2 regions of the Thermoanaerobacterium sp. PSU-2 genome follow, and region 1 is predicted to be linked to the other one. Evidence: predicted binding sites of a transcription regulator. Region 1 holds the regulator's gene; the other holds the start of a gene.

Region 1 (5,717 bases):
GTCGAACCACCGACTAATATCACTTTATCAATGTCTGAAGGACTAAGCTTCGCATCGCTTAATGCACGGTTTACTGGTTCAACAGTAGATTGCACCAAATCATTAATAAGTTCCTCAAATTTTGCTCTTGTAAGATTTACATCTATGTGCTTAGGGCCTGTAGCATCAGCTGTTATAAAAGGCAAGTTTATGTTAGCTGTCATAGCAGAAGAAAGTTCTATCTTTGCCTTTTCCGCCGCATCTTTAAGCCTCTGCATTGCCATCTTGTCGTTTCTCAGATCGATCCCATACTCTTTTTTGAAGTTATCTGCCAGCCAATCCATGATCCTCTGGTCAAAATCATCACCGCCTAAGTGGTTATTACCACTTGTAGCCAATACTTCGAATACCCCATCGCCTATCTCAAGTATAGATACATCGAATGTACCACCGCCTAAATCGTACACCATTATCTTCTGATTGCCTTGCTTGTCAAGCCCATATGCCAATGAAGCCGCAGTAGGCTCGTTTATAATCCTCTTTACATCAAGTCCTGCTATCCTACCTGCATCTTTGGTTGCCTGCCTTTGGCTGTCATTGAAATACGCAGGAACTGTTATTACAGCTTCTGTAACCTTCTCTCCTAAGTACGCTTCAGCATCAGCTTTTAATTTCTGCAGTATCATTGCTGAAATCTCTTGCGGTGTATAACTCTTTCCATCAATAGTTACTTTGTAGTCAGAACCCATATGTCTTTTTATAGACATAACTGTCCTTTCAGGGTTTGTAATAGCCTGCCTTTTTGCGACTTGGCCTACTAATCTTTCACCTTCTTTTGTAAATGCTACAACAGATGGAGTTGTCCTGGCCCCCTCTGAGTTTGGTATGACTACCGGCTGTCCTCCTTCCATCACAGCTACGCACGAAAAAGTTGTGCCAAGATCAATTCCTATAATTTTTCCCATAATCTATTCCTCCTATTCCTATACTTTATTTTGCTACTTTGACCATACTCGGTCTTATTACTTTATTATTAAACATGTATCCTTTTTGAAAAACTTCAATTATTTCATTTTCCTTCTTATCCTCTACCTCTTCCTGCATAACAGCATGATGTTTGTATGGATCAAAGATTTGACCTAAAGACTCTATCTCTTTAACACCCAGTTTTTCCAAAACACCTTTAAACTGCCTGTATATTAAATTGACACCTTCTTTAAAGGAAGCTATTTCTTCACTGTCACCATGAGATGCTTCGAGAGCTCTCTCAAAATTATCTACAACAGGCAGTATTTCCAAGATTACTTGTTCTTTGCCATACTCAACAAGATCAGCTTTTTCTTTTTCTGTCCTTTTTCTGTAATTTTCAAACTCTGCTTTTAATCTTTGAGCCATCTCTAAGTATTCATTTGCTTCGTCTTCTTTCTGCTTAAGCTTATTTTTCAATTCTTCAATTTCTCCTTCATTGTTTTTTTCTTCATTTTGATCGGAATTTTCCGTCCCAATGCTACCTTCATTATCATCTTGAGGTCGGTTAGCATCGGATGTATTGTCTTTTAAGTCTTCTTCTAAATTGCTTTTATTTACCATCGTATCTTTTTCTCTGTCCAATTGTTTCACCTCTTATTTTCTTGATATATATATGATAAGACTTTCGACAATTCATTTGACATATTATTTATTTCGTTTATAAGCCTTTTGTAATTCATCCTTGTAGGTCCAATAATGCCAAAAGTTCCTACAATCTCGCCATTTATCTTATAAGTAGATTTGATTATGCTTAAGTCCCACATCTCTTCAAACTTGCTTTCACTGCCAATAGTAACATCGATGGAATCATCTAAAGGCTCCAACACTGAATTCATAATGTCTTTATTGTCAATCAGATCGAAAAACATCTTAGCTTTTAACAGATCCTTGTACTCAGGAAAGTTGAGAATATTTGAAATACCTTCCGAATACAAGTCTGTTTCATCCATTTGCTTTAAACCATTTATGATAGTATCTGTAATCTTATCTATGATTCCAATAGCACTGCCAGACTCTTTTTTTATCTCATCTCTCAACGTCTGATTCATTTCTCTTTTTCTTTTTCCTATCATTTTATTGTTGATTAGATTGTTTAAAAACTCAAACAAATTATTGTCAATGTTGTCCTTTAAGCTTATCAAATAGTTTTTCATGATGCCTGATTCTGTCATAACAAGAAGTATCAATTTGTTTGCATCAACAGGCAATATCTGTATTCGCTTAATCGTGTTTTCATCAATTCGAGGCATTTTAACCACTATAGTATGGTTAGTAACGGTAGATAATAGCCTGGCATATTTTTTCACTATATCATCTATCTCAGCAAACACCTCATCAATTGTCTCTACTTCATCGTCACGACTTTCATTCAAATAGTGCTCTAATATATTATTAACGTAAAATCTGTATCCTTTGTCAGATGGTATTCTACCTGCAGATGTATGAGGCTGTTCAAGATACCCCATCTCCTCAAGGTCAGCCATCTCATTTCTGATCGTTGCTGAACTTACACCAAGGTTATACCGTTTTGCGATTGTCCGAGATCCAATTGGTTCTGCCGTCAAAATATAGTCATTAATCACAGCTTCTAAAATTTTTTTCTTCCTATCATCTAACGGCATATTCACCACCCCAAGTTCTATTGTTAGCACTCTTAGCTTGAGAGTGCTAATCACGATTTAAAAATACCACTATTGTGGATATTTGTCAATACTTTAAAACAAAAAATCCTCAAACACATTATTGGATATATCCACACCTTTTGATGTTAATTTAAGGACATCTCCTTCTTTAACTAATAAGCCTAATTCCATATTTTTATAAATAGCATCTTTAAACACAGAAAACATGCTTTTCCCAAATCTCTCTTTAAAGTCATTATCATTTACTCCATCCATCATCCTAAGGCCTAAAAACATAAACTCAGACATTTGATCTTCTAAAGACAGTTCATCAACATCGTCAACCGCATGTCCATCATTATTAATCACGTCTATGTACTTTCTAACATTTTTTATATTGCCAAATCGCTTATTTCCTACAAATGAATACGCCCCAGGTCCAAAGCCCAGATAATGCAAATCCAACCAATACAGCTTGTTGTGTCGGCATTCAAATCCAGGCAATGCGTAATTCGAAATTTCATAATGTCTGTATCCACTATTCTCTAAAAGCTCTGCACCATAGTGGAACATCATCAATTCGTATTCATCATCAGCAGGCTTAACTTCATTTCTTTCATACATATCGTAAAGCATCGTTCCTTTTTCTAATATAAGTCCATAACAAGAAATGTGTGATGGCTTTAATGCGATTACGTTTGTCAATGTTTCTTTAAAATCTTCAAAAGTCTGATTTGGCAGCGCATACATTATATCTATATTTATGTTGTCAAAATATTTAGATGCCAAACCATAATTTTCAATAAAATCACTTACCGTGTGTATCCTTCCTATAGCTTTTAACAAATTGTTTTGCCAAGACTGCAAACCTATGCTTATTCTATTTACACCTGCTTTTTTATATGACTTAAGTTTTTCTTCATCTATTAAGCCAGGATTTAATTCAATGGTGATCTCTGCATCTTGGCTTAAGCTGTAGTTTCCGTAAATTTCGCTCAATATTTCTTCGATGTATGAAGGAGGCAAGACATTCGGCGTACCTCCTCCTATATACACAGAAGTGTATATATCTTTAAGTTCCTCTTTTCTCGTTTTAATCTCCTTTATTATTGCTTTTTTAAACGAAAAAAAGCTGTCTTCCATGTTTGCATAAGAATTAAAATCACAATAATAGCATTTTCTCTTGCAAAACGGAATATGAACGTATATACCAGATCTAATCATTGTCATCATCAAGCTTTAAGATTGACATAAACGCTTCTTGCGGAATTTCAACTTTCCCTATTTGTCTCATTCTCTTTTTGCCCTCTTTTTGCTTCTCTAACAATTTTTTCTTTCGCGTAACATCTCCGCCATAGCACTTTGCCAAAACATTTTTCCTCAATGCTTTGACAGTTTCCCTTGCTATTATCTTTGAACCTATAGCAGCTTGTATAGGAATTTCAAAAAGATGGCGCGGTATATTTTCTTTTAACCTTTCTGTCATCTTTCTGGCTCTTTCATAAGCCTTATCCTTATGGACTATCATAGACAAAGCATCAACTATCTCACCATTTATAAGTATATCCAATTTCACAAGATCTGATGTCTTGTAGCCTTTTAGCTCATAATCTAATGAAGCATATCCTTTTGTCCTGGATTTTAAAGCATCGAAAAAATCATATATTATTTCGTTTAACGGAATATCGTACTTAATAAGCACTCTAGTAGGCTCAAGGTAATCCATTCCTTGATAAACGCCCCTTCTATCTTGACAAAGCTCCATTATAGGGCCTACGTACTCTGTAGGAGACATTATTGTAGCAGTAATTATAGGTTCTTCTATATGATCGATGGACGTGGGCTCCGGCAAATTTGCTGGATTATCCAGTTCAATTACTTCTCCGTTTGTCTTGTATACCTTATAGATAACGCCTGGTGCAGTAGTCACCAAATTTAGATTATATTCCCTCTCCAACCTCTCCTGTATTATGTCCATGTGCAAAAGGCCTAAAAACCCGCATCTAAAGCCAAATCCAAGAGCTGCAGATGTATCCGGCTCAAATGTCAATGACGCATCGTTTAATTGTAGTTTCATAAGTGCATCTTTTAGATTTTCATAGTCCTCGCCCTCCGCTGGATATATTCCACAAAAAACCATTGGTGTGACTTTTTTATATCCAGGCAAAGGTTCAGATGCTGGGAATTCCGCATTTGTTATGGTATCTCCTACACGAGTATCGCTGACATTTTTTATGCTGGCAGCCACATACCCAACATCACCAGCAAAAAGAAAATCGACCGGACTTAAATTTGGTCTAAATATGCCGACCTCTGTCACTTCAAATTCTTTCCCGGTGGACATCATTTTTATCTTATCACCTTGTTTTAATGTGCCGTCAAAGACCCTTATAAAACTTATAGCACCTTTATAATTGTCGTAAAACGAATCAAAAATCAACGCTTTAAGCGGTTTTTCTTGGTCTCCTGATGGTGGCGGTATTCTCTTTACTATTGCTTCCAAAACATCTTCAATGCCTATGCCTTCTTTCGCAGATATAAGCAAAGAATCTTCGGCATCGATGCCAATAACATCTTCGATCTCTTTTTTTACAAAATCAGGGTCCGCAGATGGAAGATCTATCTTGTTTATAACAGGCACAATCTCAAGATCGTGCTCTAATGCCAGATACAAATTTGCCAGCGTTTGGGCTTCTATTCCTTGCGTTGCATCAACGACCAACAAAGCGCCTTCACATGCCGCGATACTCCTTGAGACTTCATACGTAAAGTCAACATGTCCAGGAGTATCTATAAGATTCAATTCATACTCCTCTCCATCGTTTGCTTTGTATATGAGGCGGACTGGCTGAAGCTTTATGGTTATACCTCTTTCCCTTTCCAAATCCATGCTGTCTAAAACCTGCTCTTCCATTTCTCTTTCTGTCAATACACCAGTCTTCTCAATCAATCTATCCGCCAGAGTAGATTTACCATGGTCTATATGGGCTATAATGCAAAAATTCCTCTTGTTTTCTTTTCTAACTTTAGACATTTCAAACCTCCTTCACATATATTAATATTATAGCATAAAAAATTACTTGTACA
Region 2 (5,717 bases), on a different contig from region 1:
TCCTGTTTTTGGGCTTAGTGAAGTCTGGATGAGGGTAAATTCCTGTGTCTAAAAAAGCGATTGTGACACCTTTACCAGTGTATCCATGATCATTTGCCTCTCTTGATTTGATTTCTTGTGTGGCGATGTTAAGCTGTGTTTTTACAGTTGAATCTTCGGCTATAAATTTGATACCTTTATTTTTTGCGATGCTGTTTAGCTTGTTGCACGGTATGTTTACAGCCCAACCGTTAATAATAGGCAGTTCGTACTTTATCGTTCCTCCAATTGATTCTATCTTCTTTTTAAGCGCATCGTATGGCAAATTGGAATACACAATAGCGCTAACACACTCACTTCTATATGTGGAAGCTTTTCGTAGTAGCCTCGAGTCTATTTTGCTTTTGGGATAAAGGCTTTGAATAACACCTGATAAAATTAGCGCAGAAATTATATCCATAAATTGAATCCCCCTTTCTTATATCAGAATATGTTTAAGGCAAATTTTTGTTAGTTTTTAAATTGGGAGTGTCACAAATATTGGCGGTGTCATATTATGTATTAGGTCAAAAAGACCTGACATAAATCTTGCGAAAGGGGGATATTTATATGCCCACAGAGAAAGGTGCATCATGGATAGGCGGTGGATGGTTCTGGATTATAATTATAATACTTCTTATCTTCTTGTTTGTACCTGGCTTCATAGTTGAAGAGCCTAAAGCTTGATTAAATTTTAAATTTTTAAAAGGAGGATTATTATGGCAGGAACAAGTTCAGTATTTGGCGAAAGCAATTTGCTGTTCTTCTTCTTAATTCTCGTTGTCCTTATGGGCGGCGGATGGTTTGGCGGAGCATGGTCAATGGAAACATTGCTGTTCTTCTTCGTACTGTTAGTCATAATCATGGACGGTGGAATGGGATTATTCTTGAATCAAGTCAAATAAAGTAAATGGTCCTATCTTGCGGTAGGACCATTTGTTTTACATAAAAAACGAAATCAATATCAATAATCAAAAATAAGAATATAATGAATTAAAGTAAATTAAATGGAGCTGATCTTATGAATATATCTGGAAATACGCTTCTATTCTTTTTTGTCATATTGACTGTCGTAATGGATGTAAAGTTTGAATTCGAAGATTTGCTGTTTTTCTTTCTTTTGTTAGTCGTCTTGCAACAAGACAAACCGCGGAAAAAGGCAAGACGCTTTTTATGGTCATTAGCCACCATGAATTTCAGTAACAATATTTAACACATCACGTATAATGTATTAGGTCCTTGAGGCCAAAAAATAAAGGAGGTTTTTAGTATGCCTGAAGGAAAAGGAGCAGCATGGGGTGGCGGATGGATCTGGATCATAATCATAATACTAATAATTTTCCTCTTTGTACCTGGAATATTTGTGGTCGATAAATAATGTGAAGGGGGTTTTCATATGCCTGAAGGAAAAGGAGCAGCATGGGGCGGTGGATGGATTTGGATCATAATAGTGATCCTTATAATCTTCTTGTTTGTCCCAGGTATTTTTGTGGTGGATAAGAAATAAAAGCATGGGGCAGGTGATAATAAACCTGCCCTATACATATATTATTTAAGAAGTATTTAAAGAAGTGGGGGATTTGCCGTGGATAAAGAAAAATTACTAAAGGTATTGATAATTGAACTTTTCATAATATTTTTTATAAGGTTTCAAATTTTTGATGGCTTAAGCATTGAAGGAGAAAGGCAGCTTTTAAAGAAAAAAGAAGGGGAGGAAATTGTGGAACACGATAAAGATGATAAAACAGAAAGTAAAAAGAACGACGAGAAGAAAAGCGATTTGGATATATTTGAGATAATAGAGAAAAGCAAAAACTTTATGGGAAGCGTAAAACCGTATCTACACAGGAAAGAACAGTACTACATAGATATATTCACAAAAATTGCCGAGATACTTGAATGCCACAAACAGTTGATGGAATTTAATCAAGAAGCCGAAATGCAAGAAGATGACTTCGATCAGATCGGAATGTTAAAAGCGGTAAAACCATATATGAAAGAAGATAAGCAGATAATCATAGACAAATTTATAAAGCTTCATGAAGGGATACAAAATCTAAACGAAAAAATGAAAAAATACGAAGTGGAAGGAGATAAAAATAACATTATAGATAAAATTCTGGACATTTTTGAAGCGATAAAACCTGTTATTCCAGATGATAAAAAGGATATGGCGGAGAAAATCATAAAAAACATAAAGCTTGTAGAAGCTTTGAACAAGGCTGAAAGCATTATGAATTCAAAAAATAGTGAATCAAGGCGCGAGAAGGTGGAAGGAAGCGATAAAGGCGATGTGAAGTATAATTTGTTTGACAGATCTGAAGAAGATAAAAGGATAGAAGAAACCAAAGATGCAAAAGATGTCGTAAGTGATGAGATAGTGGAAGATGTAAAAAGCAATGATGTGGAAAGGGAAATAAAGGAGGACGATGTACCGAAAAATCTTGGACTTACAGAGCAGCAGTCGGAAGTGGTAAACGGTCTTAAATCAATGCTTACGAAAGAACAGCAGCAGTTTATGTACAACATGATAAATTATCTGAAACAACAAAGTTCAAATGGCAATGTAAATAATGTTGCAGGCAGCTAAAGCCTGCATTTTTTTGCGTAAATTTAATATTAATCGTATAATTAGAAGATAAATGGGAAAAATCTATAATAATCGTCTAAAACGGCAAAAATTAGAGGAATTTGGAGTTTGCCATGAACTTGTAATTAAACTAATATAAAAAGTGTGATGATTAGCACTCGCCATGAATGAGTGCTAACAAAATTCGAGGAGGGATATTATGAGATTAAAACCACTTGGTGACAGAGTTGTAGTAAAGGTTACTGAAGCCGAAGAGGTAACAAAAGGCGGCATTGTATTGCCTGGCACTGCAAAAGAAAAACCTCAACAAGGTGAAGTACTTGCTGTCGGCTCTGGTGAATACATAGATGGGAAAAGAGTCGAGTTGGAAGTGAAAGTTGGAGACAAAGTAATATTCTCAAAATACGCTGGCACAGAAGTAAAACTTGATGGAGAAGAATATCTTCTCTTAAGGCAGAGCGATATATTAGCTGTAGTAGAATAAGGAGGTAGAAGAAATGGCAAAGAAAATTTTGTACGGTGAAGATGCAAGAAAGGCTTTGGAAAGAGGCGTAAATGCTGTTGCCAACACAGTTAAAGTAACATTAGGACCAAGAGGCCGTAATGTTGTTTTAGATAAAAAATACGGTTCACCAACAATTACAAACGATGGTGTTACAATCGCAAGGGAAATTGAATTAGAAGATCCTTTTGAAAATCAAGGCGCACAGCTTTTAAAGGAAGTTGCAACAAAGACAAATGATGTAGCTGGCGATGGTACGACAACAGCCACTGTATTGGCACAAGCCATGGTATTGGAAGGATTAAGGAACTTAGCTGCTGGTGCGAACCCAATGCTTTTAAGACGCGGCATGGCAAAAGCTGTCGATGCTGCTGTTGAAGGATTAAAAAATATTTCAAAGCCAGTAGAAGGAAAAGATTCTATAGCACATGTTGCATCAATTTCAGCGGCTGACGAGGAGATCGGCAACTTAATAGCTGAAGCAATGGATAAGGTCGGCAAAGACGGTGTAATAACAGTAGAAGAATCAAAGTCAATGAACACGACTATTGAAATAGTTGAAGGAATGCAGTTTGACAGAGGATATATTTCACAGTACATGGTAACTGATACAGACAAGATGGAAGCAGTTTTGGACGATCCTTTAATACTCATCACAGACAAGAAACTTTCAAATATCCAAGACTTGTTGCCACTTCTGGAGCAAGTAGTACAACAAGGAAGGAAGCTTTTGATAATTGCAGATGATGTTGAAGGTGAAGCACTTGCAACATTAGTAGTAAATAAATTAAGAGGCACATTTACATGCGTTGCAGTAAAAGCTCCTGGATTTGGTGACAGAAGAAAAGAAATGCTTCAAGACATAGCTATCTTGACAGGTGGTCAAGTAATATCTGAAGAAGTAGGTCTTGATCTCAAAGAAGCTAAAATAGACATGCTTGGTCGTGCAAGACAAGTAAAAGTTACAAAAGAAAACACTACAATAGTTGACGGCGCAGGAAATGCTGCAGACATAAAGAACAGAATAAATCAGATAAAAGTTCAAATCGAAGAGACGACATCAGATTATGACAGAGAAAAACTGCAAGAAAGATTGGCTAAGCTTTCTGGCGGTGTTGCAGTAATTCAAGCTGGTGCTGCTACAGAGACAGAGCTTAAAGAGAAGAAACATAGGATAGAAGATGCTCTTTCAGCTACGAGAGCTGCTGTGGAAGAAGGTATAGTTCCTGGCGGTGGCACAGCACTGTTGGATGTCATACCAGAAGTACAAAAAGTAGTTGACTCTTTAGAAGGCGACTTCAGAACAGGTGCTCAGATCGTGCTTAGAGCATTAGAAGAACCAGTAAGGCAGATAGCAAGAAATGCTGGTGTAGACGGTTCAGTGATCATTGAGAAGATAAAAGAATCAAAAGATCCTGCTTTTGGTTATGATGCATACAAAGAAGAATTTGTAGACATGTTAAAAGCAGGTATAGTCGACCCAACGAAGGTTACAAGGTCAGCACTTCAAAATGCTGCATCTGTTGCGTCAATGATATTGACAACAGAAGCTGTTGTGGCAGACATACCAGAAAAGAATCCACCAGCTCCAGCAGCAGGAGCAGGTATGGACATGATGTAAGAAAAATAACCGGGGATGCCCGGTTATTTTTTTTGTACTGTTGACATGGACATCTAAATTTGTTATATTGTTTAGTAATTTAATAATAAAATCTTATCCGCATATAATCTGGTGAATAGGCACTGGAGTATCTACAAAGAGCCGTAACTCTTTACTATGGGGAGTTATTGTTGTACTCTTTTTTGCCTGAACGAAATTCTCTGTTCGGGCATTTTTATTATAAACTAAGGCATAATAAATTTTAGAGGAAGGGGATAAAAATGGTTGATAAATTTGTTAAAGAAGGACTGACGTTTGACGATGTACTGCTTATACCGGCAAAATCTGATGTGCTGCCGAAGGAGGTTGACACTAAAACACGCCTTACAAATAGTATAATGTTAAATATACCATTGATCAGCGCAGGAATGGATACTGTGACGGAATCTTCCCTTGCCATTGCCATAGCAAGAGAAGGAGGAATTGGCATAATACACAAAAATATGTCCATAGAAAGACAGGCTTTAGAGGTAGATAGAGTTAAAAGGTCGGAACACGGTGTTATCACAAATCCTTTCTATTTGACGCCAGATCACAAGATACAAGACGCTGTAGAGCTTATGGAAAGATACAGAATATCGGGAGTGCCTATAACAGTCGGCAGTAAACTTGTGGGGATAATCACCAACAGAGACATAAGATTTGAAAGCAATTTAGACAGGCCGATTAAAGAAGTCATGACAAAAGAGAATTTAGTCACTGCACCTGTTGGGACTACTATAGATGAGGCTCGGGAAATACTTAAAAAGCATAAGATAGAGAAGTTGCCTCTTGTGGATGATGACAACAATTTAAAAGGATTGATTACCATTAAGGATATTGAAAAGGCTGTAGAATATCCTAATTCTGCAAAAGATTCGAGAGGAAGATTGCTTGTTGGTGCTGCTGTAGGTGTTTCTGCGGATGTCATGGAAAGAGTTCAAGCTCTGGTAGATGCCAATGTAGAT

The links. Region 1 encodes HrcA, which represses chaperone genes, less so after heat shock. Its sites were predicted from a motif close to ATTAGCACTCANNNNNNNTGAGTGCTAAT; they were not measured.
Region 2: groES (co-chaperone GroES) is a predicted target of HrcA. The motif match lies at 2,759-2,787, and genes of this name have one in related genera.

The regions. Positions count from the first base shown of each region.
Region 1 covers NZ_MSQD01000006.1:58,229-63,945, forward strand. Annotated here, with positions in the region: gene dnaK (molecular chaperone DnaK) at 1-944, opposite strand, end outside; gene grpE (nucleotide exchange factor GrpE) at 970-1,569, opposite strand; gene hrcA (heat-inducible transcriptional repressor HrcA) at 1,596-2,630, opposite strand; gene hemW (radical SAM family heme chaperone HemW) at 2,724-3,860, opposite strand; gene lepA (translation elongation factor 4) at 3,847-5,664, opposite strand; gene BVF91_RS06305 (hypothetical protein) at 5,707-5,717, opposite strand, start outside.
Region 2 covers NZ_MSQD01000001.1:150,271-155,987, reverse strand. Annotated here, with positions in the region: gene BVF91_RS00895 (S8 family peptidase) at 1-439, opposite strand, end outside; gene BVF91_RS00890 (hypothetical protein) at 738-923, shown strand; gene BVF91_RS00885 (hypothetical protein) at 1,040-1,231, shown strand; gene BVF91_RS00880 (hypothetical protein) at 1,604-2,608, shown strand; gene groES (co-chaperone GroES) at 2,808-3,092, shown strand; gene groL (chaperonin GroEL) at 3,106-4,731, shown strand; purine riboswitch at 4,811-4,908, shown strand; gene guaB (IMP dehydrogenase) at 4,992-5,717, shown strand, end outside.